Regions from separate parts of the Bradyrhizobium diazoefficiens genome, predicted to be linked through region 3. Evidence: predicted binding sites of a transcription regulator. Region 3 holds the regulator's gene; each other region holds the start of a gene.
What was found. Region 3 encodes PhoB, which activates phosphate uptake and scavenging genes when phosphate is short. Its sites were predicted from a motif close to TGTCATNNANCTGTCAT; they were not measured.
Positions count from the first base shown of each region.

Region 1: JJC00_RS14310 (UDP-2,3-diacylglucosamine diphosphatase) is a predicted target of PhoB. The motif match lies at 1,290-1,306, and genes of this name have one in related genera.
Region 2: JJC00_RS22805 (RNA degradosome polyphosphate kinase) is a predicted target of PhoB. The motif match lies at 4,842-4,858, and genes of this name have one in related genera.
Region 4: JJC00_RS23175 (DUF47 domain-containing protein) is a predicted target of PhoB. The motif match lies at 3,442-3,458, and genes of this name have one in related genera.

Region 1 covers NZ_CP067102.1:3,144,289-3,152,001, forward strand. Annotated here, with positions in the region: gene JJC00_RS14300 (hybrid sensor histidine kinase/response regulator) at 1-33, opposite strand, end outside; gene thiD (bifunctional hydroxymethylpyrimidine kinase/phosphomethylpyrimidine kinase) at 311-1,111, shown strand; gene JJC00_RS14310 (UDP-2,3-diacylglucosamine diphosphatase) at 1,330-2,142, shown strand; gene JJC00_RS14315 (glycosyltransferase family 4 protein) at 2,142-3,185, shown strand; gene JJC00_RS14320 (threonine/serine dehydratase) at 3,314-4,297, shown strand; gene JJC00_RS14325 (caspase family protein) at 4,995-6,749, opposite strand; gene JJC00_RS14330 (hypothetical protein) at 6,910-7,713, opposite strand, start outside.
Region 2 covers NZ_CP067102.1:4,852,861-4,860,573, reverse strand. Annotated here, with positions in the region: gene ndk (nucleoside-diphosphate kinase) at 1-104, shown strand, start outside; gene JJC00_RS22815 (TerC family protein) at 150-1,010, shown strand; gene ppx (exopolyphosphatase) at 1,058-2,560, opposite strand; gene JJC00_RS22805 (RNA degradosome polyphosphate kinase) at 2,576-4,768, opposite strand; gene JJC00_RS22800 (DnaA ATPase domain-containing protein) at 4,910-5,587, opposite strand; gene JJC00_RS22795 (CDP-alcohol phosphatidyltransferase family protein) at 5,687-6,229, opposite strand; gene purM (phosphoribosylformylglycinamidine cyclo-ligase) at 6,384-7,457, shown strand; gene purN (phosphoribosylglycinamide formyltransferase) at 7,472-7,713, shown strand, end outside.
Region 3 covers NZ_CP067102.1:750,801-758,513, forward strand. Annotated here, with positions in the region: gene JJC00_RS03455 (ATP-binding protein) at 1-774, shown strand, start outside; gene pstS (phosphate ABC transporter substrate-binding protein PstS) at 925-1,938, shown strand; gene pstC (phosphate ABC transporter permease subunit PstC) at 2,087-3,076, shown strand; gene pstA (phosphate ABC transporter permease PstA) at 3,078-3,923, shown strand; gene pstB (phosphate ABC transporter ATP-binding protein PstB) at 3,920-4,741, shown strand; gene phoU (phosphate signaling complex protein PhoU) at 4,753-5,469, shown strand; gene phoB (phosphate regulon transcriptional regulator PhoB) at 5,501-6,208, shown strand; gene JJC00_RS03490 (GcrA family cell cycle regulator) at 6,449-6,961, opposite strand; gene JJC00_RS03495 (aspartate aminotransferase family protein) at 7,415-7,713, shown strand, end outside.
Region 4 covers NZ_CP067102.1:4,926,317-4,934,029, reverse strand. Annotated here, with positions in the region: gene JJC00_RS23195 (ABC transporter ATP-binding protein) at 1-169, shown strand, start outside; gene JJC00_RS23190 (ABC transporter substrate-binding protein) at 218-1,438, shown strand; gene JJC00_RS23185 (branched-chain amino acid ABC transporter permease) at 1,511-2,374, shown strand; gene JJC00_RS23180 (branched-chain amino acid ABC transporter permease) at 2,376-3,344, shown strand; gene JJC00_RS23175 (DUF47 domain-containing protein) at 3,501-4,145, shown strand; gene JJC00_RS23170 (inorganic phosphate transporter) at 4,161-5,165, shown strand; gene sugE (quaternary ammonium compound efflux SMR transporter SugE) at 5,158-5,472, opposite strand; gene JJC00_RS23160 (peptide chain release factor 3) at 5,630-7,249, shown strand; gene JJC00_RS23155 (hypothetical protein) at 7,353-7,713, shown strand, end outside.

The DNA.
Region 1 (7,713 bases), 2.4 Mb from region 3:
CGAATCGAGGAGACGTTCGAAAAAGGCCCACATGATACAATCCCGTGAGGGTTGCAGGCCGGGGCGGCCCGCAACGTCGCATCGCCAGCGAATCGAACAACATTTCACTCATCTTGATGGGCGCGCCAAGGCCGGATGATGCCCGGGCCATATTTTCGCTGCATGTGCACGTTTCCGGGACGACAATCCTCCGTAAGACTTGGCCTGATTCGCCGGCGCTGGCCGGTCCGGCTTGCTGGGGTTCGGGGGGCGCGCTAGGACAGGTCATGACTTCGAAAAGCCTGGCTTCGAAAACGCGGAAAATCACCCCATGACGACGCCCGTGGCGCTCACCATCGCCGGCTCGGATTCCAGCGGCGGTGCCGGCATTCAGGCCGACCTGAAGACTTTTGCCGCGCTCGGCGTCTACGGCGCGTCTGCGATCACGGCGCTGACGGCGCAGAACACCAAAGGCGTCACCGGAATTCATGCGGTGCCGGCTGCGTTCGTCACCGCGCAGATCGATGCGGTGTTCTCTGATCTCGATGTCGGCGCGGTCAAGATCGGCATGGTGGCGCAGGCCGAGAGCATTGATGCGATCGCTGCTGCGCTGTCGCGCTGGAAGCCCGGCCATATCGTGCTCGATCCCGTGATGGTCGCGACCTCCGGCGATCGCCTGCTGGCCGCGGAGGCGGTCGAGGCATTGCGCACGAAGCTGATGCCGTTGGCGTCGGTGATCACGCCCAATTTGCCGGAGGCGGCCGCACTGCTGGACGAGCCGATTGCGCGAGGCGAGGCCGAAATCGAAAGCCAGGGGCGTCGTCTGCTCGGCCTCGGCTGTCGCGCAGTGCTGATCAAGGGCGGGCACGGCGAGGGCACCGAGAGCGTCGACTATCTCGTCAGCGCCGACAAAACGATCGCGCTTGCCGCCCCGCGGGTCGCCACCCAAAACACCCATGGCACCGGCTGCTCGCTGTCTTCCGCGGTCGCGGCGAGCCTTGCCAAGGGCGAGGATCTCGAGACGGCCGTGCGCAATGCCAAGAGCTGGATCAGCGCGGCGATCACTTCGGCCGACCGCTTCAGTGTCGGCCACGGCCACGGGCCGATCCATCATTTCCACAAGTTTTACTGACGCTGGCTTCGCGCGGCGCGATGGTTCCTGCCGTTAACCAATAAGCCGATCCGGTTCCGGGCTTTTTGCGGGCGCCCCTTGCCGCCTCATGTCGCCTGATTGTCGCATGCGACTGATATTCGCGGGGAGGGCGAGGCGAGGTTTGATTCGTATCTGAGGGTGCCTCAAAGGTTCAATTGGTCATCCCCCTGTCACGGGACATTGTTACAGGCTGTCGCATGGGAAGCTACGATGTGAGTGACGAGAGCCCTGAAAGGCGCTTTCGCACCTTGTTCATCTCCGACGTTCATCTCGGAGCCCGCGGCTCGCAAGCCGACCTGTTGCTGGACTTTCTGCGCTACCACGATGCCGACACCATCTATCTCGTCGGCGACATTGTCGATGGCTGGGCGCTGAAATCGAGCTGGCACTGGCCGCAATCGCATAACGATCTGGTCCAGAAGCTGCTGCGCAAGGCGCGCAAGGGCGCCAAAATCATCTACGTGCCCGGCAATCACGACGAGTTCCTGCGCAACTATTACGGCACGCATTTCGGCGGCATCGACGTCGTCGAGAACACCGTCCACACCGGCGTGGACGGCAAGCGTTATCTCGTCATCCACGGCGACATCTTCGACCTCGTGGTGCAGAACGCGCGCTGGCTCGCCCATCTCGGCGACAAGGCTTACGACTTCGCGATCCAGATGAATCGCTTCGTCAACTTCTTCCGCCGCATGTTCAAGGTACCGTATTGGTCGCTGTCGCAATGGGCCAAGCAGAAGGTCAAGAACGCGGTGAACTATATCGGCGCGTTCGAGCAGGCGCTCTCGGCCGAAGCACGGCGTCATGACGCCGATGGCGTGATCTGCGGCCACATCCACTACGCCGTGATCCGCGACGAGAACGGCATCCGTTACATGAACTGCGGCGACTGGGTCGAGAGCTGCACCGCGCTCGTCGAGCACGATGACGGACGTTTCGAGATCATCACCTGGGCGGACCATTTGCAGAAGCCGGCGCAAGTTCCGCAGGTGGCAGCAAGGGCTGCTTGATGCGCATCCTGGTCGCGACCGACGCCTGGCACCCGCAAGTCAACGGTGTGGTTCGGACGCTGACCAAGCTCGCTGACGCTGCCGCGACGTTTGGCGTCGAGTTCACGTTCCTGACGCCGCAATCGTTCCGCACCTTTGCGATGCCGAGCTATCGCGACGTGCGGCTTGCGATGCCGCGCCCGGCGCGCATCGCAAAGCTGATCGAGGAAGCGCGGCCCGACAGCATCCATATCGCGACGGAAGGGCCGATCGGCCTGATGGTCCGCCGCTATTGCCGCCAGCGCAAGCTGCCGTTCACGACCAGCTTCCACACCCGCTTTCCCGAATATGTCCGCGCGCGCGTGCCGGTTCCGGGCTCGCTGATCTGGCGGGCGCTGCGCCGCTTCCACAGCCCGAGCCGCGCCGTGATGGCGGCTACGCCTGCGCTGGCCCGAGAGCTCGGCGAGCGCGGTTTCGACAATGTCGTGCTGTGGCCACGCGGCGTCGACACCCATTTGTTCCATCCCCGCGCCATCGACCTCTGCCTGCCGGCCCCGGTGTTCCTCTCGGTCGGCCGCGTCGCGGTGGAGAAGAATCTCGAGGCGTTCCTCGACCTCGATCTGCCCGGCACCAAGGTGATCGTCGGCGACGGCCCGGCGCGCAACGCGCTGGAGGAGGCCTATCCCGACGCGATTTTTCTGGGGGAGAAGCACGGCGAGGAGCTGGCCGACATCTATGCGGCAGCCGACGTCTTCGTGTTTCCGAGCAAGACCGACACGTTCGGCCTGGTCCTGCTCGAGGCGCTGGCGAGCGGCCTGCCGGTCGCGGCCTTCCCGGTGAAGGGACCCCGCGACGTCATCGGCGATGCGCCGGTCGGCGCGCTGGACAATGACCTGCGCAACGCCTGCTTCGCGGCGCTCGACATTTCCAGGCAGGCCTGCGTCGAATTCGCCGCCAATTACACCTGGGAGGCCTCGGCGAGGGCTTTTGTGGACAGCATCCGGGCGGTCGGCGCCGTGCTGTCCGGCCGGACCGGCTCGGAACAGCCACGCTACGTCGCCTGAGTGGGGTAGATTCTTGTTTTGACGCGTTTTCTTCACGCGAACCGGTATCCACTTCGCTCGAAAACGCTATGGAATCCTCGCGCGGAGGTGTCTTGCCCGCGCCTCATCGGGCGCGATAACATCGCCCCATGTCCGAACAGCCCCTTCCGATCGGCCCCGCCGATATCGATGCCGCAGCGCGCGTGCTCGCGCCCTTCGCCGTCCGCACCCCGCTGTTGTCCTTTCCGGTGCTCAACGAGCGTGTCGGCGCAAAAGTGTTCCTGAAGCCGGAGATGCTCCAGCGCACCGGCTCCTTCAAGTTCCGCGGCGCCTTTAACAAGGTGTTCTCGATCCCGCAGGACAAGCGCGCCGGTGGCGTCGTCGCGTTCTCCTCCGGCAACCACGCGCAGGGCGTGGCGGCGGCGGCCAAGATCCTCGATATGCACGCGACCATCGTGATGCCGGCGGACGCGCCGCTCTCGAAGCGCGAGCGCACCAAATCCTATGGCGCGGAGGTCGTGCTCTACGATCGCGACCGCGACGATCGCGAGGCGATCTCGCGCGGCATCGCCGAGAGGCGCGGTGCGACGCTGGTCAGGCCCTATGACGATCCATTCGTGATCGCGGGGCAGGGCACCGCCGGCCGCGAGATCGCGGAGGACATGGCAACGCTCGGCCTTTCGCCCGACATCGTGGTGGCGCCGGCCTCCGGCGGCGGCCTGATCGCAGGCGTCGCCACGGCCGTGAAGGCGCGCTATCCGCTGGCCGAGATCGTGGTGGCCGAGCCCGAGGCGTTCGACGATCACGGTCTGTCGCTGACCGCAGGCCATCGCGAGCCGCATCCGCCGGCGGGCCGCACCATCTGCGATGCGCTGATGGCCCTGATCCCCGGCGAAATGACCTTTGCGATCAACAGCAAGCTTTTGGCGCGCGGCGTGACCGCGTCGGACAAGGAAGTCGGCGCGGCCGTCGCCTTTGCCTATCGCGAGCTGAAGCTCGTAGTCGAGCCCGGCGGCGCGGTGGGCCTTGCAGCGTTGCTGGCCGGCCGGCTCGACGTCGCCGGCAAGAACGTGGTCATCGTGCTCTCCGGCGGCAACGTCGACGCGGATCTGTTCGCCGAGCTGGTGGCTTGATCCCAATTGAACGGTGCGAGCGAGGGTGCTCGGTCCGCCTCTTCCCAGCGGGGAGAGGTCGGATTGCGCCTGGCGATGCGAAGCATCGTCCAGTGCAATCCGGGTGAGGGGCCGCGGCATCTCGTAAGACCAAAACCCCTCACCCGGATCGCATCTGTCGATGCGATCCGACCTCTCCCTTCGGGAGAGGTGGCGCCTGGGCCGTCTCCGGTACTCAATCCCATGAAGCTTTGTTTGTTGACATGAAGGGGCAGAGCGTTGCCGCTCTGCCCCTTTGCTATGTTTGTTGGGTTCGAACCTGCTGCTTGCTCGGTGCAACCTCTCCCGCTTGCGGGCAGGGCAATCGCATATGGGATGTTGGACGGCCTGAGCGCACGCCTCGTCCTTCGAGACGACCGCTCTGCGGTCTCCTCAGGATGAGGCTAAGCGGCACCTTTTCCTGCTGAAACTGCTGCCGCGTACACCGTCCTCATCCTGAGGGCCCGCCAAAGGCGGGCGTCTCGAAGGATGGCCGCAGGGAAGCCGCTTCCATATGCGATAGCCCTGCGCTTGCGGGGGAGGTCGGCGCGAAGCGCCGGGTGGGGGCTTTCTCCAAGCGAGGATATTCTCGGTCGGCCACTAACTGTCCCGTTGCGGAGACACCCTCACCCCAGCCCTCTCCCGCAAGCGGGAGAGGGAGCGCACCTTCTTCGTGGCATCAGTGCATGAAGCTGCCGTGGTTGTTGCCGCCGTTTGACTGGTTCATCGACTGACGGACATTGTTGCCGCCGCCATTCCCGATTCCATTGAATTGCGGCCGGTTGCTCTGGACGTTGCTCTGGACGTTGTTCTGGACGTTGTTCTGGACTTGCACCTTGTTCACCGGGCTCTTGTTGAGCTTCACGCCGTTGTTGATGCGGATCGGGTTGTTCTGCGTCTGAACGTTCACCGGCTTCACATCGACGGTCGAGCCGCCCCTGCCGATCGTCACGGGCATGCTCACGACCTTGCCAGGGGTGCCGGTGGTCGAGCCGGCATTGTTGTTGCCGGTGTTCTGCGTGGTGGTCACCGGCAGTGTCGTGATCTTGCCGATGCCTTTGTTGTTCGTCGTCGTGTTAGTCGGCGCGGGCAGGGTGACGATCTTGCCGCCATTGCCGAGCTTGCCGATGACGTTGCTGTCGACCGGCTTCCGCGCGACCGGCAGGTTGGCGTTCATCTGAGAGCCGCCATTGCCCTGCTGGATCAGCGGCATGTATTTGGGCTGGCCGAGATTGCCGACCTTGAGCATCGGGGCGATGTTCTGCGGAGCCAGGAACTTCGTCGCCTGCATCAAGGGGATCATCTTTGGCTGCGTCTCGAGCTTCAGCGCCATCTGCGCATAGGGGCTGTTGCCATAGCTGTCGTAGAAGGCCTTGTAGCCGATCGGCGAGTTCGCCAGCACCGCCTGGTGCCAGGCCTGCGAGAGCAGGAGGTTCGACAGCAGCCAGCGGATGTGATCGCACAGCGGGTCGTGCGGATACATCTGGATGAACTCCTGATAGTACTCCGGCCGTCCCTCGGACACGACGTAGTCATAGGCCTGGCGCGTTGAACGGCTCGGCAGGTTGGAGGCCATCTGCACCACCGGCGCGTTCACCGGCGCGCGGTTGGCAGCCACGGCCGTGTCGCCGAAGAAGGTGAAGTCAGACGTCAGCGACGAGCTCTCCCACGGAATCTGCGCGCCGCTGGTGGACTGGTTCACCTGGAGTCGCACGCGCTTGAACAGCTGCTCGATCGGCACGTTGGGCTCACGTGCGACGTTCAGGAAGGCCTGCGTGTAGGGGCTGTGGCCGCCGCTGCCGTCGAGCGCTTCGGCGCCCGGCGCGGTCGAATAGCCGACGATCGAGCCGTTCGGCGCATCGACGATTGCCAAGCCCCGGCCGGCGTCGTTGACGTTCGGGAACGGATTGTTGCGGCAGGCGTCGAGGATGACGATGCGCATCCGGCTCGGGATCGTCTCCAGCGTCGACATCACGTCGACCAGGCGAACGGAGTCGTTGACGAGGTCGGTCTGGTTCGCAACCTTCGCGTCGACAGGGACGAGATAGTTCTCGCCGGCGAGCTGCACGCCATGACCGGCGTAATAGACCATCGCCACCGTGTTCGGTCCACGCGCGGACACTTTTGCGGAGAAATCCTGCACCACACGCAGCATGTCGTTCTGGCCGAGGTCGGTCGCCGAGATCACCTCGAAGCCGGCCGAGTTGAGAAACTGCGCCATCGACTGCGCGTCATTGTCGGGATTGGCGAGCTGCGGCGCGTTCTGATAGTTCGAATTGCCGATCACCAGCGCCACCCGCTGCTCCGGGCCCTGCAGCGCGGCAGGCGCAGCCGGTTCGACAGGTGCGACTTGTGCGGAAACCGGGCCGCAGGCGAAGCCAAACAGGCTTCCCAGCAGGCCGGCAGTCATCAGGGCGGATTTCAGGCGGAACATGGCGTGCTCCCTCGGGGCTCATCTCGATGCGAGATTGGTTGCGAGGAAGCCTGACCGCGTTCGAGCCCGAGGTCTGTGATCGCGATCACCAAGGCGCGGTCGTGATCTAAATCACGCCGCGGGGATTCTGGATTGCTTGGTGCAGAGAGCCGTGCGTCTCTTACGAGAAGAACGCGATCTTCTCGGCCTGGGTCATGCGGCGGATCGGGGCGAGGGCGTCGTTGGCGGCGGGGCGCGGCTTTTGCACGATGCCGCTGGCGAGAATGGTGGCGCCGAGCGAGGGTTCGGGCATCGGTGACGGCATTGGAAGCGTCGCGGTCGGTGCTGCGCCGGATGTCGCCGCGGCCGCCATGGCGGGGGCCGGCTGCTCCATCACCTCGGCGGCGGCTTCCGCAATGGCATCGGTGAGGCGCGCGAGCGATTCCATCGCGATCGGGGCTTCGACAACCGGCTCCTCGACAACCAGTTCCTCAACGTGCGGCGCGATCGGCGCCTCCATGGCGACCGGCTCGGCGACGTCCGCGGCCATCGGCTCGGGCGTCGACTCAGGAATGGCCGCTTCCATCTCGATGGGCTCGACGATCTCGTCGAACTCCGGATCGGGCGCGGCCATCTCCATCGCGATCCGCGCGAGCACGGCGTCGTCCTCGGCCTCCGCGGCGGCATCGAGCGAGAACTCGTCGGCGATCTCGGGCTCGATCGCGACGTCCATCATCGCGTCCTCGGCGATGCCGCTCTTGTTGGCGGCTGCCTCGGGCGCGATGTCCTGTGGCGTCTCCGTCAAAGCCACAGGGGCTTCGCTCGCCATCGCCGCGGGCGCCTCTGCAACCGGCGGTGCTTCCTGCGCAGGCGCAGGACGCGGCCGCGCCGCGGCCTCTGACGCTGCGACGCCGGCTGCGACGGTCTGCTCGACCCGGTCCTTGAGCAGATCGAAGGCGGCCTTGAGGTCGCCGCGCGGGTCGAT
Region 2 (7,713 bases), 4.0 Mb from region 3:
ACGCAAAGTCGATCGGCGAGAATTCCGCCCACGGCTCGGACGCTCCGGAGACCGCCGCGATCGAGATCGCGCAGTTCTTCTCGGGCAACGAGATCGTCGGCTGAGCCGTCAGCCGATAAGTTAAGTCGACGGGGGCGAAAGGACTGATTGTGAACTGGCTCTGGCAGATCTTCGATCCCGCCACGATCGGGGCATTCTTCACCCAGTTCCGCAATGAGATGGCCGAACCGACCTTCTGGATTGCGGTCGGCAAGATCATCTGGATCAACATCCTTTTGTCCGGCGACAATGCGCTGGTGATCGCGCTTGCCTGCCGCGGCCTGAAGCCGCGGCACCGGCTGTGGGGCATGGTGCTCGGCGCCGGCGCCGCGGTGCTGCTGCGGATCATCTTCACCGGCATCGTCGCGAGCCTGATGGCGCTGCCGTACCTCAAGCTGGTCGGCGGCCTCGCCCTGATCGTGATCGCGGCAAAGCTGCTGGTGCCGGAAAATGAGGACGAGGACGGCGTCGAGTCGGCCTCGCATCTGTGGCAGGCGGTGCAGATCGTCGTCGTCGCCGACATCGTGATGAGCCTCGACAACGTCATTGCGGTCGCCGCGGCCGCAAATGGCAGCGTGCCGCTGCTGGTGCTCGGCCTGGCCATCAGCGTGCCCCTGATCGTCGCGGGCGCGGCGCTGATCATGGCGTTGCTCGCGAAGCTGCCGATCCTGGTCTGGGCTGGTGCTGCGCTGCTCGGCTGGATCGCGGGCGAGGTGATCGCGACCGATCCCGGCGTCGCGCCGAAGCTGCACACGCTATCCGAAGGTCCGTTCGGCGCCTCGCTGGACAAGATGCTCGGCACTCTGCACATCCCGCCGCAATTCGCCCATGGCGGCGGTGGCGCCGAATATCTCTGCGCCGCGCTCGGCGTCGTCGTCGTGCTGCTGGTCGGCTCGATCTGGCGCCGGCGCAGCCTGAGCCACGCCGCGCTCGAAGCCTCCGAGCAGCACGCCAAGGTCTCGGTGGAATAAAATCTTGCGAGGAAGAGGTGCTTCACCTCTCCCGCAGGAGAGGTGAACTAGCGCCGCACGATCGATCCGCTGCGCGCGATCAGGCGGGCGAGCTGCTTGAAGCGGCTGCCGACGCGGTCGGCGACGAGGTCGCCGAGCCTGTGCTCGAACACCAGCATCAGATTGCGCCCCTGGTTGCGGAAATGCGTGGCGGGCAGCACGCCCGGGCGCGCCGCCGAGATCAGATGCGCGACACGGAACGCGGCGCCCAGCAAGCGGGCGCGTTCGAGCTGGGCCGGCGTCAGCAGTTCCTGCATAGTCAGCGGCGGCTGGTTCTCCTCGCTCAGGCCGGCATAGCGATAGAACACCGACAGGCCGACGAAGGCGCGCTCACGATGGTCGATCGCGCCGAAATTGGCGTTGACCACGAGACTCAGCGTCTGCTCGCCGCGATGGTCGGGATGGACGCGCCAGCCGATGTCGGACAGAAGACAGGCGGTGTGGCGCAGGCGGCGATCTTCCTCGGTCTCGCGCAGCTTCACCACGCGTGCCAGGCGATCGGTCCAGGCCATCAGCTCGCGGGCGTGCTTGGCCGAGCGTGACAAGAGCTGGTTCAGCTCTTCGGCAGCGCAGATCAGACCGTCCTTGTTGCGCTCCGCCTCGGACAGCTTCTCGTGCAGCAGCCCCTCGCGCACGCCGAAGGTCGAGAATACGATGGTCTTCGGTTTTGCGACCCGGATGATGTGCTCGAGCACCAGCGCCGCGTAGGTGAGGAGAGGGCGCCGCGCATCGGCGACGACCTCGATGTCGGCGAGCATGTCGACGGCGGCGAGGCGCCGCAGGCGGCGGGCAAAATCGAGCGCCTCGGCCGCGGGAATCGAATAGCCGTGCATCACCTGGAGCGGATAGCCGCTCTGGATGATGTGGATGCGGGCGAGCGCACGCCAGGTGCCGCCGACCGCGTAGAAGGTGCGGCCGCGGCCGGCGGCGAACTGCGGCACCTCGTCGATCGCCTCGCGCACGATGCGGTCGGCGCGCTTCAGCGATTTGTGGGCGAGGTCCTGCAACGCGAGGCCGCCGAGCGGCAGGGTGACGCCGCTGCGCACGCTGTTCCCGCGCACGTCGATCAGCTCGAGCGAGCCGCCGCCGAGATCGCCGACAATGCCGTCGGGGCGGTGAATGCCCGAGATCACGCCGAGCGCCGACAGCTTCGCTTCGCGCGGTCCGGACAGGATCTCGATCTTCACGGCGCAGATGCGCTCGGCTTTCGCGATGAAGTCGGGGCCGTTGGATGCGTCGCGGCAGGCCGCGGTCGCAATCGCAAACACGCGGCCGACCTGCATCACGCGGCACAACGCCCGAAAACGCTTCAGCGAGGTCAGCGCCTTGTCGACGGCGTCGGGCGCGAGCAGGCCCGTGCTCTGCACCTCACGCCCGAGGCCGCACAGCGTCTTCTCGTTGAAGATCGGAATCAGGCTCCGTGTCAGTCCCTCGTAGACGACGAGACGAACCGAGTTTGAGCCGATGTCGATGACCGCGACGCTAGCGCCACGCTTGCGCGGCGGTTTCAAGGTAAAGCTCTCCGGTCAGGACTGATGGCGTTCGTTTCGGCGCGTGAGACGACGCGGCGAGGATTCCTTGAGCGACTTTCCACGGCCAGACAGACTCGGATTTGTCATGAAGTAGTTGTGGACGTTGAAAGGCTCCTCGCCCTTCGCGGTCTTCATACGCGTTGAGGACCCGTCCGGCAACAATTGCCAGCTCTGCTCATTATCCTTCAGATTCGCCACCATGATCTGCTCGAGAACCTGCTGATGCACCGTGGGATTTTGCAGCGGACACAGCACCTCGACGCGGCGGTCGAGGTTGCGCGGCATCATATCGGCCGACGAGATATACACAGCCGCTTTCGCACTCGGCAGGCCCTGGCCCATGCCGAAGCAGTAGATTCGGCCGTGTTCCAGGAAGCGTCCGATGATCGACTTGACACGGATGTTCTCCGACAGGCCGGGAATGCCGGGTCGCAGGCAGCAGATACCGCGCACCACGAGCTCGACCTGCACGCCCGCCTGTGACGCCTCGTAGAGCGCGTCGATGATATCGGGGTCGACCAACGCATTCATCTTCATCCAGACCGCGCCGGGCTTGCCGTGACGCACGTGCTCGGTCTCGCCCTGGATGTGCTCGATGATGCGCTTGCGCAGGGTCAGCGGCGACACCGCCATCTTTTCCAGATCGCTTGGTGCTGCGTAGCCCGTGATGAAGTTGAACACGCGCGCGGCGTCGCGGCCGATGGTCGGTTCCGAGGTGAAGTAGGAGAGGTCCGTATAAATACGCGCGGTGACCGGATGATAGTTGCCGGTGCCGGTATGGACGTAAGTGGTGAGGCTGCCACCCTCGCGACGCACCACCATCGAGAGTTTTGCGTGCGTCTTCAGCTCGAGGAAGCCGTAGACGACCTGCACACCGGCGCGTTCGAGGTCGCGCGCCCAGCGGATGTTGGCTTCTTCGTCGAAGCGCGCCTTCAATTCGATCAGCGCGGTGACGGATTTGCCAGCCTCGGCCGCTTCGGCCAGCGCGCGCACGATCGGCGAGTTGTTGGAGGTGCGATAGAGCGTCTGCTTGATCGCGACGACGTCAGGATCGCGCGCGGCCTGTTGCAGGAACTGCACGACCACGTCGAAGGATTCGTAGGGGTGATGGACCACCAGGTCCTTCTGCCGGATCGCGGCAAAGATGTCGCCGCCATGCTCGCGCACGCGCTCGGGATGGCGCGGCACGTAAGGGGTGAATTCGAGGTCTGGCCGGTCGAGACGGGTGAGCTGCGACAGCTCGTTCATGGCGAGCACGCCGTCGACCAGGAACACCTCATCGTCGGCCGCCGAGAGCGCGTGCTGCACGAAGCTGCGCAGCTGCTCCGGCATCTTGGCGTCGATCTCGAGCCGGATCACCGACCCGCGGCGGCGGCGCTTCAGCGCGGTCTCGAACAGGCGGACGAGGTCTTCGGCCTCTTCCTCGATTTCGAGCTCGGAGTCGCGGATGATGCGGAAGGCGCCCTGGCCGTGGAGATTGTAGCCGGGAAACAGGCGATTGATGAAAAGGCCGGTCACCTGCTCCAGCGAGATCAGGCGCACCACCTTGCCGTCGCCCGGCAGGCGGATGAAGCGGTCGATCTTGCCGGGCATGCGGATCAGCGCGTTCATCTGCTTGCCGTCGATGGCGCGCGTGAGCTGGAGCGCGATGGTGAAGCCGAGGCTGGGGATGAACGGAAACGGGTGGGCCGGATCAATCGCCAATGGCGTCAGCAGTGGGAACACGTTGTTGAGGAAATAATCCTCGAGCCAGGTCCGCTCCGCCTTGGTGACCTCCTTGCCGTCGACCAGCACGATGCCGACGTCGGCGAGCGTGCCGCGCAAATCGGCCCAGATCGCCTGCTGGTCGGAGGCGAGCCGGGAGACGGTGCGGTTGATCAGCGCGAGCTGCTCGGAGGGCGTCAGGCCGTCGGGGGCACGTTCAGCGATGCCCTCGCGCACCTGTGCCTTGATGCCGGCGACGCGGACCATGAAGAACTCGTCGAGGTTATTTGCGGAAATCGACAGGAATCGCACCCGCTCCAGCACGGGGTGGCTGGGATTGACCGACTCCTCGAGGACGCGGCGGTTGAAATGCAGCCAGGAGAGCTCGCGATTGATGAATCGCTCGGGGCTCGAGGCAATCGGCGGCAGGCCCTCGGTTTCCGTGGCTTTCTCTTTTGTTTCAATTGCTTGCACGGAGTCCATGAGAAGTCGGTCCATCCAGTTCGCCGCAATCTGCGACTTATGCGCAAAACCGGCCGGAGCATGTGTTAGCGCGATGACGTTTCGATGACATTGATGTTCCGCCGCGGCATCGCGTCAAGCGGCGCTAAGGGGATTCGGCGGTCAGGCGTCCCGGAGCAGCTCGGCGGCGAGCGCCCGGGTGACGGGGCGGCCGAGCCGCAGCGCCTCACCGTCGAGCAGCTCCACGGCGCGCCGGGCGGCGGCCGACGACCGCTCCAGCCGGGTCGCGAGGTAGCTCACCACGCTTTCGTCCACGGCGAGCTGGCGGTCGGCGCAGAATTTGACGATCAGGCCGCGGAACAGCTGGTCGTCCGGCGGCGCAAGTGAAATCACGGGAATCGTCCGAAGCCGGGACCTGAGGTCGCGGAGCTCGACCTCCACCGCCGCCGGCGCCTCGCGTCCGGTGAACAGCACATAGGCACCGTCCTCGCGGGCGAGGTTCATCAGATGGAAGAGGGCGCGCTCGTCAAAATCCCCGGCCTTGAGATCCTCGACCACCAGCGCGCCGGTCGCGAGCGCGCCGGGGACGCTGGCTGCGGTCAGCGCATTGGCCGTGGTGGAGCGGGCGCCGGCCTCCTCGGCCCAGATCGTGGCGAGATGGCTCTTGCCTGAGCCTTCGGGGCCGGCGAGCCACATGACCCGGTTCGGCCATTCCGGCCAGCCATCGATCAGGGCAAGGCCGGCAGCATTGGCAGGGCCTTCGAGAAAATTGTCCCGGCTGAGGCTCTCCGCGTGCGGAAGCGAAAACGCCAATTGTCGGGGATGAACGCGGCCTGCCACGCTTGCTTTGCTCCGTGCCGGCGCGCCGGCTTTGCTTGAAAAGATTCGGGTATATCGGGCGGGAGTTGGCCTTTTGCGGGGCCGTTTCCCAGCTAGCTCTCATTTGCCGTCGATCGTGCTCATGTGCTGTAGCCACTCGACGAGATAGAGTGACACCGAAGAGAGCGTGAACACCGTGACCAAGCCCATCAGGATCATATCATAGGGCGCCGCCTGGAAGCCGAAGGCAAGCGCGGCCAACACCAGGGCCGCGTAGGCGACCTGAGCTGCTGTGTTTAGCTTGGATACTTTCGACGGCTTCATCTCGACCGGCTTGTCGAACAGCCAGGACACGATCACGGCCGTGACGATCATGATGTCGCGCGACACCACCAGGATCACAATCCAGCGTGGGATGTCGCCCCAGATGCCGAGCGACAGGTAAATCGAGACCAGCAGGGCCTTGTCGGCGAGCGGATCGAGCAGGGCGCCGAGCTCGCTCGCCATGTTGAAGCGCTTGGCCAGGAAGCCATCGACGGCATCGCTGATGCCGGCGATCAGGAAGACGGCGAATGCCACCTCCATTTGGCTCGACACGATGGCCCAGACGATGATCGGGACCAGCATGATGCGGCCCAGGGTAATGATATTCGGAATACTCACGCGGCGCTTCCCGGCACCCGGTCTGACCTCGAAATCCGGCCCCTTGGAGGCTGAACCGGTTGATATCTACATACTATAGGGCGGGGCGCCACGCTTGCCATTGCGTGTCCCCGGAATTCGACGTAACCAGCCGCAAACCCACTGGAAATCGGGCATGACCGACCGCAAAAACGGCCTCACTTACGCCGATTCAGGCGTCGATATCGACGCGGGCAACCGCCTGGTCGACCTGATCAAGCCGATGGTGCGTGCCACCGCACGGCCCGGCGCCGACGCCGAGATCGGCGGATTCGGCGGCCTGTTCGACCTCAAGGCGGCCGGCTTCAAGGACCCCGTCCTGGTCGCGGCCGCCGACGGCGTCGGCACCAAGGTCAAGATCGCGATCGAGACCGGCCTGCATGGCGGGATCGGCATCGACCTAGTCGCCATGAGCGTCAACGACCTCGTGGTGCAGGGCGCCGAGCCGCTGTTCTTCCTCGACTATTTCGCCTGCGGCAAGCTCGACCCGGAGGCGACCGCCGCGATCGTCGCCGGCGTTGCCGAAGGCTGCCGCGAATCCGGCTGCGCCCTGATCGGCGGCGAGACCGCCGAAATGCCCGGTCTCTACAAGGACGGCGATTATGATCTCGGCGGCTTTGCCGTCGGCGCCGCCGAGCGGGGCACGCTGTTGCCGCGCAAGGACATCGCCGCGGGCGACGCCGTGATCGGCCTGGCCTCGTCGGGCGTGCACTCCAACGGCTTCTCGCTGGTGCGCAAGATCGTGGAACAGTCCGGCCTCGGCTTCGAGGCGCAGGCGCCGTTCGCGCCGGTCATGACGCTCGGGGGCGCGCTGCTGACGCCGACGCGGCTCTACGTCAAATCCTGCCTGCGCGCGATTCGCGAAACGGCTGCGGTGAAGGGCCTCGCCCACATCACCGGTGGCGGCTTCACCGACAACATTCCGCGCGTGCTGCCGGCACATCTTGGCGTCGGCATCGATCTGGCGCGCCTGCCGGTGCTGCCGGTGTTCAAATGGCTGGCAGCGCAAGCTGGCATCGCCGAGCTCGAAATGCTCAGGACCTTCAACTGCGGCATCGGCATGATCGCGATCGTCGAGCCTGAGAAAGTCGACGAAGTCGTGCGGGTCTTCACCGGCGCCGGCGAGACCGTGGCGCAGCTCGGCACCGTGATTCCGGCCGAGGGCGAGCATTGCGTCGTCTATAACGGCCATCTCGACATGGCACTCTGATGACTGGCGCTGTGATGAAGCGCCGCGTCGCTATCCTGATTTCCGGCCGCGGTTCCAACATGTCCGCGCTGATCAAGGCAGCGGCTGCCGCGGATTTCCCGGCGGAGATATCGCTCGTCATCTCGAACAAGGCCGACGCGCCCGGGCTCGAACGGGCCAAGGCGGCCGGCGTGAAAACGCAGGTGATCGAGAGCAAGCCGTTCGGCAAGGATCGCGCCGGCTTCGAGGCAGTGCTGCAGGGAGCGCTCGACCAGCA
Region 3 (7,713 bases):
TTCGGCGGCGCCGACAAATGCATGCTGATGACCTTCCACGACCAGACGCCGCTGCGCCGGGTCGAGGAGATGCGCGCCGACTTCGTCGCCAATGCCAGCCACGAATTGCGCACGCCGCTGGCCGCGCTCTCCGGCTTCATCGACACGCTGCAGGGCCAGGCCAAGGACGATCCCAAGGCCCGTGAGCGCTTCCTCGGCATCATGCACAATCAGGCCACCCGCATGGCGCGCCTGATCGACGATTTGCTGTCGCTGTCGCGGGTGGAATTGTCGGCCCATGTCAGGCCGGATACCCTGGTCGACCTGCTGCCGATCATCTTCCAGGTCGCCGACGGGCTGGAGCCGCTGGCCCGGGAACGCCAGGTCGAGGTCGAGACCCATCTGCCTGAGACCCCGGTGATGATCGCGGGCGACCGCGAGGAGCTGCTGCGCCTGTTCGAAAACCTGATCGAGAACGCGCTCAAATACGGCGCCTCCGGTGGCCGCGTCATCGTGTCGCTGAACGCGACGCCGGCGATTGATGGAACTCAGGAAATCCGGGTCATGGTGCGCGATTTCGGCCCCGGCATCGCGCCCGAGCATCTGCCGCGCCTGACCGAGCGGTTCTACCGGGTGGACGTCGGCGACAGCCGCTCGCAGGGTGGAACCGGATTGGGATTATCGCTGGTGAAACATATTCTTAACCGTCACCGCGGCCGTCTTTTGATCGAAAGCGTGCCCAAGCAGGGCGCCACTTTTACCGCCTGTTTTCCCCAGGCTAAGACTTTAGTTTAGACCAAAAAACCAAGCGATTTCAGTCGCTTGACGGTGTCATCCGACTGTCACGAAACCTTCGTAAAAGCACAGCCGACCGCTCCTAAAGGGGCGGCGCGGGGAGCGCGATCGGGCGCTGATGGCGCTTCGCTCCCCTGTATGGAGACCAGCATGAATTTCATCAAAACGATCGTCGCTGCTGGCTTGGTCGCCGCAACGACGACGGCGGCCTTTGCTGCCGACATTACCGGTGCCGGCGCGACCTTCCCGTTCCCGATCTATTCGAAGTGGGCTGACGCCTACAAGAAGGAGACCGGCAACGGCCTGAACTACCAGTCGATCGGGTCCGGCGGCGGCATCAAGCAGATCCAGGCCAAGACCGTGACCTTCGGCGCCAGCGATGCGCCGCTCAAGGCCGAGCAGCTCGAGAAGGACGGCCTCGCGCAGTGGCCGATGGTGATGGGCGCCATCGTTCCCGTCGTCAACCTTGAGGGCGTCAAGCCCGGCGAGTTGGTGTTCAACGGCGAGACCCTTGCCAACATCTATCTCGGCAAGATCACCAAGTGGGACGACGCCGCGATCAAGAAGCTCAATCCGAACGTGAAGCTGCCGTCGGACGCGATTACCGTGGTCCGCCGCTCGGACGGTTCGGGCACCACCTTCAACTTCACCAACTACCTCTCCAAGGCCAGCGCGGACTGGAAGAGCAAGGTCGGCGAGGGCACCGCCGTCGAGTGGCCGGTTGGCGTCGGCGCCAAGGGCAACGAAGGCGTGTCGGGCAACATCAGCCAGACCAAGAACTCGATCGGTTACGTCGAGTACGCCTATGCCAAGCAGAACAAGCTGACCTACACCGGCCTCATCAACAAGGCTGGCAAGTCGGTGCAGCCGACCGTCGAAGCCTTCCAGGCGGCCGCTTCCAACGCCGACTGGGCCAAGGCTCCCGGCTACTACGTCATCTTGACCGACCAGCCCGGCGACAAGTCCTGGCCGATCACGGCTGCGACCTTCATCCTCATGCACAAGGAAGCCACCGACAAGGCGGCCTCGCAGGAAGCCATCAAGTTCTTCCGCTGGGCCTTCAAGAACGGCGGCAAGGCGGCTGAAGAGCTCGACTACATCCCGATGCCCGACAGCGTCGTCCAGCTGATCGAGAAGACCTGGGCTGCCGAGATCAAGAGCTAAGCTCTTTCTCTCCGGACGCGCTGCGGCCTCCAACGGCCGCATCGCGGACCGCACGACTTTTCGGCCCGGATCAGCATCGCGCTGCGTCCGGGGCGCGAAACCGACAACAAGCGTATACAAACGGGTACAGGGGATCGGCGTGGCAGAGATGGCCGTTCAGAGCGATATCGTCGACGACGCCGGACCATATGATCGCGCCAAGGCCTTGAGCGCGTTCAAGCTCGGCGATGTCACCTTCTACTGGATCACGCGGCTCAGCGCGATCTCGGTGCTCCTCATTCTCGGCGGCATCATTCTGTCGCTGATCGTCGGCGCCTTCCCGGCGATGAAGGAATACGGCTTCGCGTTCCTGTGGACCCAGCGTTGGGCGCCGTCGGCCGATCCGCCCGTGCTCGGTGCGCTCGGACCGATGTACGGCACGCTCGTCACCTCCTTCATCGCGATGCTGATCGCCATTCCGGTCGGTCTCGGCATTGCGATCTTCCTCACCGAGCTCTGCCCGCAATGGCTGCGCCGGCCGATCGGCATGGCGATCGAGCTCCTCGCCGGCATTCCCTCGATCATCTACGGCATGTGGGGCTTCTTCGTGTTGGGTCCGTTCCTGGCCAACACCTTCCAGCCCTTCATGATCAAGATTTTTGACGGCGTTCCCGTGCTGGGCGCGATCTTCGCTGGTCCGCCGTCCTATCTCAGCCTGTTCAACGCCGCACTGATCCTCGCGATCATGGTGCTGCCCTTCATCACCTCAATCTCGGTCGACGTGTTCAAGACTGTGCCGCCGGTGCTGAAAGAGGCCGCCTATGGCGTCGGCTGCACCACCTGGGAGGTCGTTCGCAGCGTGGTGATCCCCTACACCCGCGTCGGCATCATCGGCGGCGTCATGCTGGCGCTGGGCCGCGCGCTCGGCGAGACCATGGCGGTGACCTTCATCATCGGCAACTCGTTCCGCATCTCGTCATCGATCTTCTCGCCGGGCACTACGATCTCGGCGGCGATCGCATCCGAATTCGCCGAGAGCGACGGCCTGCACCAATCCGGCCTGATCCTGCTCGGCCTGCTGCTGTTCGTGCTGACGTTCTTCGTGCTCGCAGGCGCCAGGCTGATGCTGATGCGTCTGGAAAAGAAGGCGGGGAACTGACATGAACCCGATTTACGCACGCCGCCGCCGCAAGGACATCGTGATCCGCGGGCTTTGCTTTGGTGCCGCCGCCTTCGGCGTCACCTGGCTCGCGCTGATCCTGATCACGCTGCTCTACAACGGCGTGGCAGGTCTCAACCTCGATCTGTTCGTCACGGACACGCCGCCTCCGGGCTCGACTGAAGGCGGCCTGCGCAACGCCATCGTCGGCTCGCTGATCATGACCGTGATCGGCGTCGGCATCGGCGCGCCGCTCGGCCTGTTCGCCGGCACCTACCTCGCCGAGTACGGCCGCAACGACAAGCTGACCTCGGTGATCCGCTTCATCAACGACATCCTGCTGTCGGCGCCCTCGATCATCATCGGCCTCTTCATCTACGGCGCGGTGGTGGTGCCGATGCGCGGCTTCTCGGCGATCGCAGGCTCGCTCGCGCTCGCCGTCATCGTGATCCCGGTGGTGCTGCGCACGACCGAGGACATGCTGCTGCTGGTGCCGAACGCGCTGCGTGAGGCGGCGTCCGCCCTTGGCCTGCCGCGCTCGTTGGTGATCAAGCGGATCGCCTATCGTGCCGCGCGCTCCGGTCTCATCACCGGCGTGCTGCTCGCCACCGCCCGCGTCGCCGGCGAAACCGCGCCGCTGCTCTTCACCGCGCTGTCGAACCAGTTTTTCAGCCTCGGCCTGAACAAGACTATGGCGAACCTGCCGGTCACCATCAACAACTTCGTCCAGAGCCCCTATGCTTATTGGAAGCAGCTCGCCTGGAGCGGCGCGCTGCTGATTACGCTGACCGTGCTTGCCCTGAACATTGGCGCGCGCATTCTTGGCGCCGAGAGGACCGCAAAATGAGTGATCTTTCCGTATCGATGAGCGCGGCCGGTGGACTGCCGCAGGCGCCGGTTCTGCCGGAGGCGCCCGCCAAGGTGACGGTGCGCAACCTCAACTTCTATTACGGCGAGCACCACGCGCTGAAGAACATCAATCTGGCGCTCGGCACCAACCGCGTTACGGCCTTCATCGGCCCGTCGGGCTGCGGCAAGTCGACCCTGCTGCGTATCTTCAACCGGATGTACGACCTCTATCCGGGCCAGCGCGTCACCGGTCAGCTGATGCTCGACCAGACCAACATCCTCGACCCCAGGCTCGACCTCAATTTGCTGCGCGCCCGCGTCGGCATGGTGTTCCAGAAGCCGACGCCGTTCCCGATGACGATCTACGAGAATATCGCGTTCGGCATCCGTCTCTACGAGAAGATCTCGAAATCGGAGATGGACGACCGCGTCGAGAAGGCGCTGCGCGGCGGCGCGCTGTGGAACGAGGTCAAGGACAAGCTCAACGCCTCCGGCCTGTCGCTCTCCGGCGGCCAGCAGCAACGCCTCTGCATCGCCCGCACGGTCGCGGTGCGGCCCGAGGTGATCCTGTTCGACGAGCCCTGCTCGGCGCTGGACCCGATCTCGACCGCCAAGGTTGAGGAGCTGATCCAGGAGCTGTCCGAGAACTACACGATCGCGATCGTGACCCACAACATGCAGCAGGCGGCGCGCGTCTCCGACAAGACCGCCTTTATGTATCTCGGCGAGTTGATCGAGTTCGACGACACCAGCAAGATCTTCACGTCGCCGACCGACCGGCGTACGCAGGATTACATTACCGGCCGGTTCGGCTGAGGAGACGGGACATGGGTTCTGAACATACCGCAAAGGCCTTCGACACCGACCTCCAGGAACTCACTCGCCTGGTCGCCGAGATGGGCGGCATCGCCGAGCGCATGATCGTCGATTCCGTCGACGCGCTGATCCGCCGCGACGTCGCGCTCGGCCAGCGCGTCGTCACCATCGACGCCGAGCTCGACGCGCTCCAGAAGAAGATCGAGGAGCGCGCCGTGCTCACGATCGCCCGCCGCCAGCCGATGGCGGTGGACTTGCGCGAAATCGTCGGCGCCATGCGCGTCGCGACCGATCTCGAGCGCATCGGCGACCTCGCCAAGAACATGGGCAAGCGCGTCGCGGCGCTGGAGACGGATTTCCATCCGCTCAAGCTGTTCCGCGGCCTCGAGCACATGACCGACCTCGTACAGCAGCAGGTCAAGTCGGTGCTGGACGCCTATGCCGCGCATGATCTGCCGGCGGCGATGGCGGTGTGGAAGGGCGACGAGGAAGTCGACGCCATCTGCACCTCGCTGTTCCGCGAACTCCTCACCTACATGATGGAGGATCCGCGCAACATCTCGTTCTGCATCCATCTGATGTTCTGCGCCAAGAACATCGAGCGGATCGGCGACCACGCCACCAACATTGCCGAGACCGTGTTCTACATGATCGAAGGCCAGGCCATCACCGACAAGCGACCGAAGGGCGACATGACGACCTTCGCTACGACGGTCCCCAATACTTGAAATACTTGAATCCTTAAGGAGCGACGACCCCATGGGCGCACGCATTATGGTGGTTGAGGACGAGGAAGCTCTGACCGAGCTTCTCCGCTACAACCTCGAAGGCGACGGCTATGACGTCGAGACGGTGATGCGCGGCGACGACGCCGACACCCGCCTCAAGGAGCACATCCCCGATCTGATCGTGCTCGACTGGATGCTGCCGGGCCTGTCAGGCATCGAGCTGTGTCGCCGGCTGCGCGCGAGGTCCGACACCAAGCAGCTGCCGATCATCATGCTCACCGCGCGTGGCGAGGAGAGCGAGCGGGTGCGGGGCCTTGCGACCGGCGCCGACGATTACATCGTCAAGCCGTTCTCGGTGCCCGAGCTGCTGGCGCGCGTGAAGGGCCTGCTGCGGCGGGCGAGCCCCGAGCGGCTCGCTACCGTTTTGGCTTTCGGCGACATCGAGCTCGACCGCGAAAAGCGCCGCGTGGCGCGCTCGGGCCGGCCGATCGATCTCGGCCCGACCGAATATCGCCTGCTGGAGTTCTTCCTGGAGCACCCCGGCCGCGTGTTCTCGCGTGAGCAGCTGCTCGACAGCGTCTGGGGCCGCGACATCTATATCGACGAGCGCACTGTCGACGTCCATATCGGCCGTTTGCGCAAGCTGCTCAATCTCGGCCGCGAGCAGGACCCGATCCGCACCGTCCGCGGCGCGGGTTATGCGCTCGATGATCGATTCGCGAAGGCCGAGCAGGCGTAGTTGATTTAGCGAGCTATTGCCGCAACATCGGTGTCGTCCCGGACAAGCGTAAGCGTAGATCCGGGACCCATAACCACAGGACTTGTTGCGTGAAAAAGGTAGCTCCGAGTCCCCGTAACCACATCTTGCGGCGGTTGTGGGTCCCGGATCTGCGCGCGCTGTTGGCGCGCTTGTCCGGGACGACATCGGACGTGTTGAGCCGTCATCATGTAACGGATGCAATCAGCCAGATCAGCTAACTCAGCGCGGGCCCGGCTTCGCCGGCGCACGCCTGCGATCCGCTGCCGGCTGATACGCCACCCGTGAGTGCTGCGCGCAGTAGGGCAGCCCGGAGAGCGCCTTGCCGCCGCAGAAGAAGAAATCCGGGCTCGAGGGATCGCCGACCGGCCAGTGGCAGGTCGCCTCGTTCAATTCGAGCAGCGACAGCCGCTGGCTCATCGGCACCACGTTGTCGTAGGTGACCGGTTCAGCCTCGACCTCGACCTCGAAGGCCTGCGCCAGCGCGGTGTTGCCGCGCGCGATGGGCCTGCTCACCCGCATCATGTGCTGCGCGGGACGTGCCTTGCGCGGCCGCGGAGCTGCCGAAGACGGGCTCTTGGCGCGGCCGGACAGGCCGAGCCTGTGCACCTTGCCGATCACGGCGTTGCGGGTGACATTTCCAAGCTCAGCGGCGATCTGGCTGGCCGAAAGTCCGGCCTCCCAGAGCTTTTTCAGCTGCTCGACGCGATCATCCGACCAGGTCAAAACGGTCATTGCACCCTTTCCTTCGTCGCGCGCCTACCATCCTGGGGCCGCACAACGAATGCCTAAGCCTCGAAAAACCCGTGCCGCCAGAATCCCTTAAGGCTCGCCGGGCGCAATGAGACGCCCGAACGTTTACGCCGGTACATGAGGACTCTTGGGATCAGAACCGCTGCACGAGATGTCGTATCTGACAAGCCAAACGCTACAATATGGCGTGAGTCACGCGCAAGAGTCCGCCGACTCGCTTCCACATGTTCCGTGGCCAAAACTCCGCAAATCTGGCACCGCAAGACTACGGAATCAGCGTTTCGCGGGGCTTTCCGGGCGGCATTGACACTCGTGGCGCCAAGCATAAGATAGTCACGCGTGCCGCCCTTAAAAGGCGGCACGTTTCGTTTTCCGGACCAATGATGCGCTGCGCAACGCACGTTCAGGCCGTCCGAAACATCCAAAGAGATCATCATGGCCAACAGCGTAGCGCCGCATTTGCTCCCCGTTTTCGCCAGGACCGACATCGGTTTTGAGCGCGGTGAAGGCGTCTGGTTGATCGCAACCAATGGCGATCGCTATCTCGATTTCACTTCGGGCGTGGCGGTGAATGCGCTCGGCCATGCCCATCCCGCGCTGGTGAAAGCCCTTCAGGAGCAGGCCACAAAACTCTGGCACATGTCGAACCTGTTCCAGAGCCCGGACGGCGAGAAGCTTGCCGCGCGCCTGTGCAACGAGAGTTTTGCGGACTTGGTGTTCTTCTGCAATTCCGG
Region 4 (7,713 bases), 3.9 Mb from region 3:
GCTGAAGAAGGAAGGTTTTACGATCCTTCTGGTCGAGCAGAACTTCCGGTTCGCATCCACCGTCGCCGACCGCTATTACGTCGTCGAGCACGGCAAGATCATTGACGGATTTTCCAATGCGGAGCTTGCCGCCAACATGGACAAGCTCCACACCTATCTCGGCGTCTAGGACGGCCAAGGGCCGGACGGTCACGAGAAGATTCACGAGGGAAGTAGCATGAAAAAGTCGATTGCATCGTTGTTGCTCGGCACTGCGTTGGCCGTTACCACCGCTGGCGCGAGCTTCGCGCAGGACAAGACGGTCAAGATCGGTGCGCTGTCCGATCAGTCCGGTCTCTATGCCGACCTCGGTGGGCCCGGCTCGACGCTCGCAGCCCAAATGGCTGTTGAAGATTCCGGCCTCGCGGGCAAGGGCTGGAAGATCGACATCATCTCGGGCGATCACCAGAACAAGCCGGATATCGGCACCGCGATCGCGCGGCAGTGGTTCGACGTCGACAAGGTCGACATCATCGTCGACGTGCCGAATTCCGGCGTAGCGCTCGCCGTCAACAACGTCGTGAAGGAAAAGAACGGCGTCTACATCAATTCGGGGGCGGCGACCTCCGACCTCACCAACGCGCAGTGCTCGCCCAACACCGTGCACTGGACCTACGACACCTACATGCTGGCGCACACCACGGGCCAGGCGCTGGTGAAGGCCGGTGGCGACACCTGGTTCTTCCTGACTGCGGACTACGCCTTCGGTGCGGCGCTCGAGCGCGACACCACCGCCGTCATCACCGCCAACGGCGGCAAGGTCGTCGGCGGCGTCAAGCATCCGCTCAACACGCCGGACTTCTCGTCCTTCCTGCTCCAGGCGCAGGCCTCCAAGGCCAAGATCATCGGCCTTGCCAATGCCGGCGGCGACACCACGAATACGATCAAGCAGGCTGCCGAGTTCGGCATCGTCAAGGGCGGCCAGAAGCTGGCGGCGCTGCTCTTGTTCCTCACCGACGTCAAGGCGATCGGTCTGGAAACCGCGCAGGGCCTGAACTTCACCGAGACCTTCTACTGGGACATGAACGACCAGACCCGCGCCTTCTCCAAGCGGTTCTCGGCGAAGATGAAGAGCAGCGCTCCGCCGACCATGGTGCAGGCGGGCGTCTATGCCGGCGTGCGCCACTATCTCAAGGCGCTGGACGCGCTCGGCGGCAATCCGCATGACGGCGTCAAGGTCGTCGAGAAGATGAAGTCGATGCCGACGGAAGACGATCTGTTCGGCAAGGGCGAGATCCAGCCCAACGGTCGCACCATCCACAATGCCTATCTGTTCGAGGTGAAGAAGCCCTCCGAGTCCAAGGGACCGTGGGACTTCTACAAGCTCGTCGGCACGGTGCCGGGCGACCAGGCCTTCACGCCGCTCTCTGAGAGCAAGTGCGCGCTGCTCAAGAAGTAAGACCAACAGCCCGCCGGCAGCTCACCGGCGGGCGCTACTTTGGGAACGCCGAAGGGACTGGGTGCTGGATCGATGCAGGCTCTCTACGCACAGCTACTGGTGGGACTGATCAACGGCTCGTTCTACGCGTTGCTCAGTCTCGGGCTCGCCGTCATCTTCGGCATGCTCAACATCATCAATTTCGCCCATGGCGCGCTCTACATGATGGGCGCCTTCGTCGCCTATTTCCTGCTGAACCTCGGCGGCATCAATTACTGGTGGGCGCTGCTGCTGGCGCCGATCATCGTCGGCATCTTCGGCATGATCCTGGAACGGACCATGCTGCAATGGCTGACCGGGCTCGACCATCTCTACGGCCTGCTGCTGACCTTCGGCATCGCACTGATCGTGCAGGGTGTGTTCCAGAACTACTTTGGCTCCTCCGGCATGCCTTACGCCATTCCGGACCAGCTCAAGGGCGGCATGAATCTCGGCTTCATGTTCTTACCCGTCTATCGCGGTTGGGTCGTCATCTTCTCGCTGGTCGTGTGTATTGCGACCTGGTTCCTGATCGAGAAGACGCGGCTCGGCGCTTATTTGCGTGCCGCCACTGAAAATCCGACGCTGGTGCGCGCCTTCGGCATCAACGTGCCGCGCATGATCACATTGACCTACGGCCTCGGCGTCGGCCTCGCGGCGCTCGCCGGCGTGCTCTCGGCACCGATCAACCAGGTCCGGCCGCTGATGGGCGCCGACCTCATCATCGTGGTGTTCGCGGTGGTGGTGATCGGGGGCATGGGATCGATCATGGGCTCCATCATCACCGGCTTCGCGCTCGGTGTGATCGAGGGACTGACCAAATATTTCTATCCCGAGGCCTCCAACACCGTCGTCTTCGTGCTGATGGTGCTGGTGCTCTTGGTGAAGCCAACGGGATTGACGGGAAGGGCAGCCTGATATGACAGCCTTGACGGACGACACGCTGCCGATGACCCCGCGCGCGATGCGGGACGAGATGATCGTGTTCGCGGTGATGGCGCTGCTGCTCGCGTCGGTGCCCTTTACGGGAGTCTATCCGTTCTTCGTGATGCAGGCCCTGTGCTTCGCGCTGCTCGCCTGCGCCTTCAATCTTCTGATCGGCTATGGCGGTCTGCTGTCGTTCGGCCACGCGATGTTCATGGGCACCGCCGGCTATTGCAGCGCGCACGCGCTGAAAGTATGGGCGTTGCCGCCCGAGCTCGGCATCCTCGTTGGTATCGCTGCGGCATTCGGGCTGTCGCTCATCACCGGCTACATCTCGATCCGCCGCCAGGGCATCTATTTCTCGATGATCACGCTGGCGCTGTCGCAGCTGCTGTACTTCATCTACCTCCAGGCGCCGTTCACCCATGGCGAGGACGGCATCCAGGGCATTCCGCAGGGGCACATGTTCGGCGTCCTCGACCTGTCCAAGCCGACCGTGCTCTACTATGTCGTGCTGGTCGGCTTCCTCGCGGGCTTCCTGCTGATCTACCGCATCATCAACTCGCCGTTCGGCGAGGTCCTGAAGTCGATCCGCGAGAACGAGCCGCGCGCCATCTCGCTCGGCTACCGGACCGACCAGTACAAGTTCCTGGCGTTCGTGCTGTCGGGGACGCTGGCAGGCTTTGCCGGCGCGCTGAAAGTGTTCGTGGCGCAGAACGCCTCGCTCACCGACGTGCATTGGTCGATGTCGGGCGAGGTCGTGCTGATGACGCTGGTCGGCGGTCTCGGCACTATTTTCGGTCCGGTGGTCGGCGCCTTCGCGATCATCGCCATGCAGCAATATCTGGCCGGCTTCGGCCAGTGGGTGACGGTGATCCAGGGCTCGATCTTCGTGATCTGTGTGCTCACCTTCCGCCGCGGCGTCGTTGGCGAAGTCGCCCATTACTTCCGGCGGTCGCTCTAAATCATTGATATCGCAGCAGTTTGATTGGTGCGTGAAAGCGGTGGATGAGCCGGCTTCGCGGGCGTGAGATGACACGCGCGTGGAGCGAAAATGGTCTATGACAGTTTTATGACGGCCCGTTCGGGCCGGGCCATTTCCAACCGGTAGCCTATCCCCATGATGCGATGGTTTCGCGCGTTCCTGCCCAAGGAAGAACGGTTCTTCGACCTGTTCGACCGCCACGCCCAGACCGTGATCCAGGGTTCGATTGCACTTCAGGGCATGCTCAACGGAGGCGAGGAGACGCCGGTCTATTGCCAGCGCGTCAACCAGTTCGAGAACGACGCCGACAACATCACGCGCGAGGTGCTGACGGCGGTGCGCCGCACCTTCATCACGCCGTTCGACCGTGGCGACATCAAGAATCTCATCACCTCGATGGACGACGCCATCGACCAGATGCAACAGACGGCCAAGGCCGTGATGCTGTTCGAGGTTCGCAGCTTCGAGCCGCCGATGCGCGAGATCGGCGGGCTCCTGATCGAATGCGCCAATCTGGTCGGCCGTGCGCTGCCGCTCATGCAATCGATCGGCCCGAACGTCGCGATGCTGTCGGCGATCACGGAAGAGCTGGGCAAGCTGGAGGGCCGCGTCGACGACCTCCACGACATCGGTCTGAAGGAGCTGTTCCACAAGCATCGCAACGGCAATGCGATGGATTTCATCGTCGGCGTCGAGATCTACGACCATCTCGAAAAGGTCGCCGATCGCTTCGACGACGTCGCGAACGAGATCAACAGCATCGTCATCGAGCAAGTTTAGGGCAGGGGCCGCGCCGTGGATGCTGCGTTGGGTCTTCCCGTCCTGGTCGGACTGATCGCCGTCGCACTGCTGTTCGACTTCCTGAACGGCCTGCACGACGCCGCCAATTCGATCGCGACCATCGTCTCGACCCGGGTGTTGCGGCCGCAATTCGCGGTGATCTGGGCTGCGTTCTTCAATTTCGTCGCCTTCATGGTGTTCGGTCTGCACGTTGCCCAGACCATCGGCACCGGTATCATCGATCCCGCGATCGTCGATGCCCAGGTGATCTTCGCGGCGCTTGTCGGCGCCATCGTCTGGAATCTCGTGACCTGGGCGCTCGGTATTCCGTCCTCGTCCTCGCACGCGCTGATCGGCGGCCTCGTCGGCGGCGGGATGGCCAAGGCCGGACTATCGGCGGCGGTCTGGAGCGGACTGACCAAGGCGGTGCTGGCGATCGTGCTGTCGCCGCTGGTCGGCTTCCTCCTGGCGATGATGCTGGTCGCGATCGTGTCCTGGGCCTCGGTGCGCTCGACACCGTTCGCGGTCGACCGCGCCTTCCGTATCCTGCAATTTGCCTCCGCTTCGCTTTATTCGCTCGGCCATGGCGGCAATGACGCGCAGAAGACCATGGGCATCATTGCCGTGCTGCTCTATTCGCAGGGCCATCTCGGCGGCGAATTCACGGTGCCGTTCTGGGTGGTGCTGTCCTGCCAGGCCGCGATGGCGCTGGGCACGCTGATGGGCGGCTGGCGCATCGTCCGCACCATGGGCCTGCGCATCACCAAGCTGACGCCGATGCAGGGCTTTTGCGCCGAGACCGGGGGAGCTGTGACCCTGTTCATGGCCACCTTCCTCGGCGTTCCCGTCTCGACCACCCACACCATCACCGGCGCCATCGTCGGCGTCGGCGCGGCCCGCCGCGTCTCGGCGGTGCGCTGGAACGTGGCGAGCTCGATCGTCTATGCCTGGGTGATCACGATCCCGGCCTCGGCCATCGTCGCGGCGCTGAGCTGGTGGGCGGTCCAGATCTTCAGGTAACGAGCTTCAGCCCGACGATGCCGGCAACGATCAGGCCGATGCTGGCGAGGCGAAGCGCGGTGGCGGGCTCGCCGAGCAGGATGATGCCGAGCGCCGCGGTGCCGACCGCGCCGATGCCGGTCCAGACGGCATAGGCGGTTCCGACGGGCAGTGACTTGAGAGCGAGTCCGAGCAGGATCACGCTGCCGGCCATGGCCGCGAGCGTGATGACGGACGGAACCAGCCTGGTAAAACCCTCAGTATATTTCAGGCCGATCGCCCAGGTGATCTCAAGAAGACCGGCGAAGAACAGGATGCTCCAGGCCATGACGACCCTCCATTCAAGGCAGGGTCGTCCCCGCGGACATGACTTGTGAAAAGGAGGGCCGTCCCTCCCAAAAGGGCGATATGGGGCTGGCCGGAACGCTCTGCAATCACCAAATCAGGCTTGATCAGGCCCATTTTCCCTGCCAAACGCTCCCGCCATGTCCGACATCGCCACCACAGCCGAATCGCCGGCCCGTTCCCCGCTTGCCGCTGAAGTGTCGCGGCGGCGCACTTTTGCGATCATTTCGCATCCGGACGCCGGCAAGACCACGCTGACCGAAAAGCTGCTGCTGTTCGGTGGCGCCATCAATCTGGCCGGCCAGGTCAAGGCCAAGGGCGAACGGCGCAACACCCGCTCGGACTGGATGAAGATCGAGCGCGAGCGCGGCATTTCGGTCGTGACCTCGGTGATGACCTTCGAGTTTGAAGGTCTTGTCTTCAACCTGCTGGACACACCGGGTCACGAAGACTTTTCGGAAGACACTTATCGTACGCTGACTGCGGTCGATTCCGCGGTCATGGTGATCGACGCCGCCAAGGGCATCGAGGCGCGGACCCGCAAGCTGTTCGAGGTGTGTCGTCTTCGAGATATCCCGATCATCACCTTCATCAATAAAATGGATCGCGAGAGCCGCGACGTGTTCGAGCTGCTCGACGAGATCGAGAAGACGCTGGCACTCGATACCACGCCGATGACCTGGCCGGTCGGCCGCGGCCGCGACTTCCTCGGCACCTATGACGTCGTCAATGGCGGCGTACGCCTGCTTGAAGGCGGCGGCGCCAAGACGGGCGCTGCGCAGCAGATCGAGATCGCTGAGCTCGCCAAGCTCAATGCGAACCTCGACGTCTCCGGGGTGAAGGACGAGCTTGAGCTCGTGACTGAAGCCTCAAAGCCATTTGAGCTCGACGCGTTTCGCGAGGGCCATCTGACGCCGGTTTATTTCGGCAGCGCGCTACGCAATTTCGGTGTCGGCGACCTCCTCGAAGGCCTCGGCAAGTTCGCGCCCGAACCGCGTGCCCAGGACAGCGATCAGCGCAGGGTCGAAGCGACCGATCCGCGCATGAGCGCCTTCGTTTTCAAGATCCAGGCCAACATGGATCCGAACCACCGCGACCGCATCGCGTTCGCGCGGCTCTGCTCCGGCAAGCTCAGCCGCGGCATGAAGGCGAAGCTGGTGCGCACCGGCAAGAGCATGCCGCTGTCGAGTCCGCAATTCTTCTTTGCCCAGGACCGTTCGGTCGCGGACGAGGCTTTTGCCGGCGACGTCGTCGGCATTCCCAATCACGGCACGCTGCGCATCGGCGATACGCTGACCGAGGGCGAGGATTTCAACTTTGTCGGCGTGCCGAGCTTCGCGCCTGAAATCGTCCGCCGTGTCCGTCTCACTGACGCGATGAAGGCGAAGAAGCTGAAGGAAGCGCTTCAGCAGATGTCGGAAGAGGGCGTCGTGCAGGTGTTCCGTCCGCGCGACGGCGCGCCGGCGCTGGTTGGCGTGGTCGGCGCGCTGCAGCTCGACGTGCTCAAGGCGCGGCTGGAAGCGGAATATTCGCTGCCGGTCGAGTTCGAGGTGAGCGAATTCCAGCTCGCGCGTTGGGTCTCTTCGGAGGATCGCAAGAAGCTCGACGCGTTCCTCGCAGCAAACACCTCGAGCATCGCCGACGATGTCGACGGCGATCCCGTGTATCTGGCCCGGAACGAGTTCTATCTCGGCTACACCAGGGAACGCGCCGAGGGCATCGAGTTCACCAACGTCAAGGACGTCAAGAAGAAGGGGTAGGGCGCGCCCCGGCGGCTCAAGCGCGAGCATGTGAACGGCCGTGGGCTTGACGCTTTCACGGACAGTGCCACGTTTCACTGACGTGACATGGTGAGTTCAAAGCATGTGGCGCGGCATTCTCGTTCTTGTTCTGCTGGCGGTCTCGACGACCGCGGCCGACGCGCAGCGCCGCCAGATCAATCCGATTCCGTTTGCGCATGAGCCGTGCAGTGTGCTCGACGGCCGGCCCTGCACGCCGTCCTATTGCAGTCCGCTTGAACCCGGACCCTGCATCCCCGAAATCGACTATCCCTACGGGCAGAACCTCCAGCTCACGATTCAGAGCGTGCCGTCCGAGGCCGACCGCGCCAAATACGAAAAGCCGGATCACGATCTCGATACGATCGGCGACCTCTTCGCCGAGCTGCGCACCTGCTGGTCGCCGCCATCTGACAATGCGCGGACGGGGATGCAGATGTCGGTGC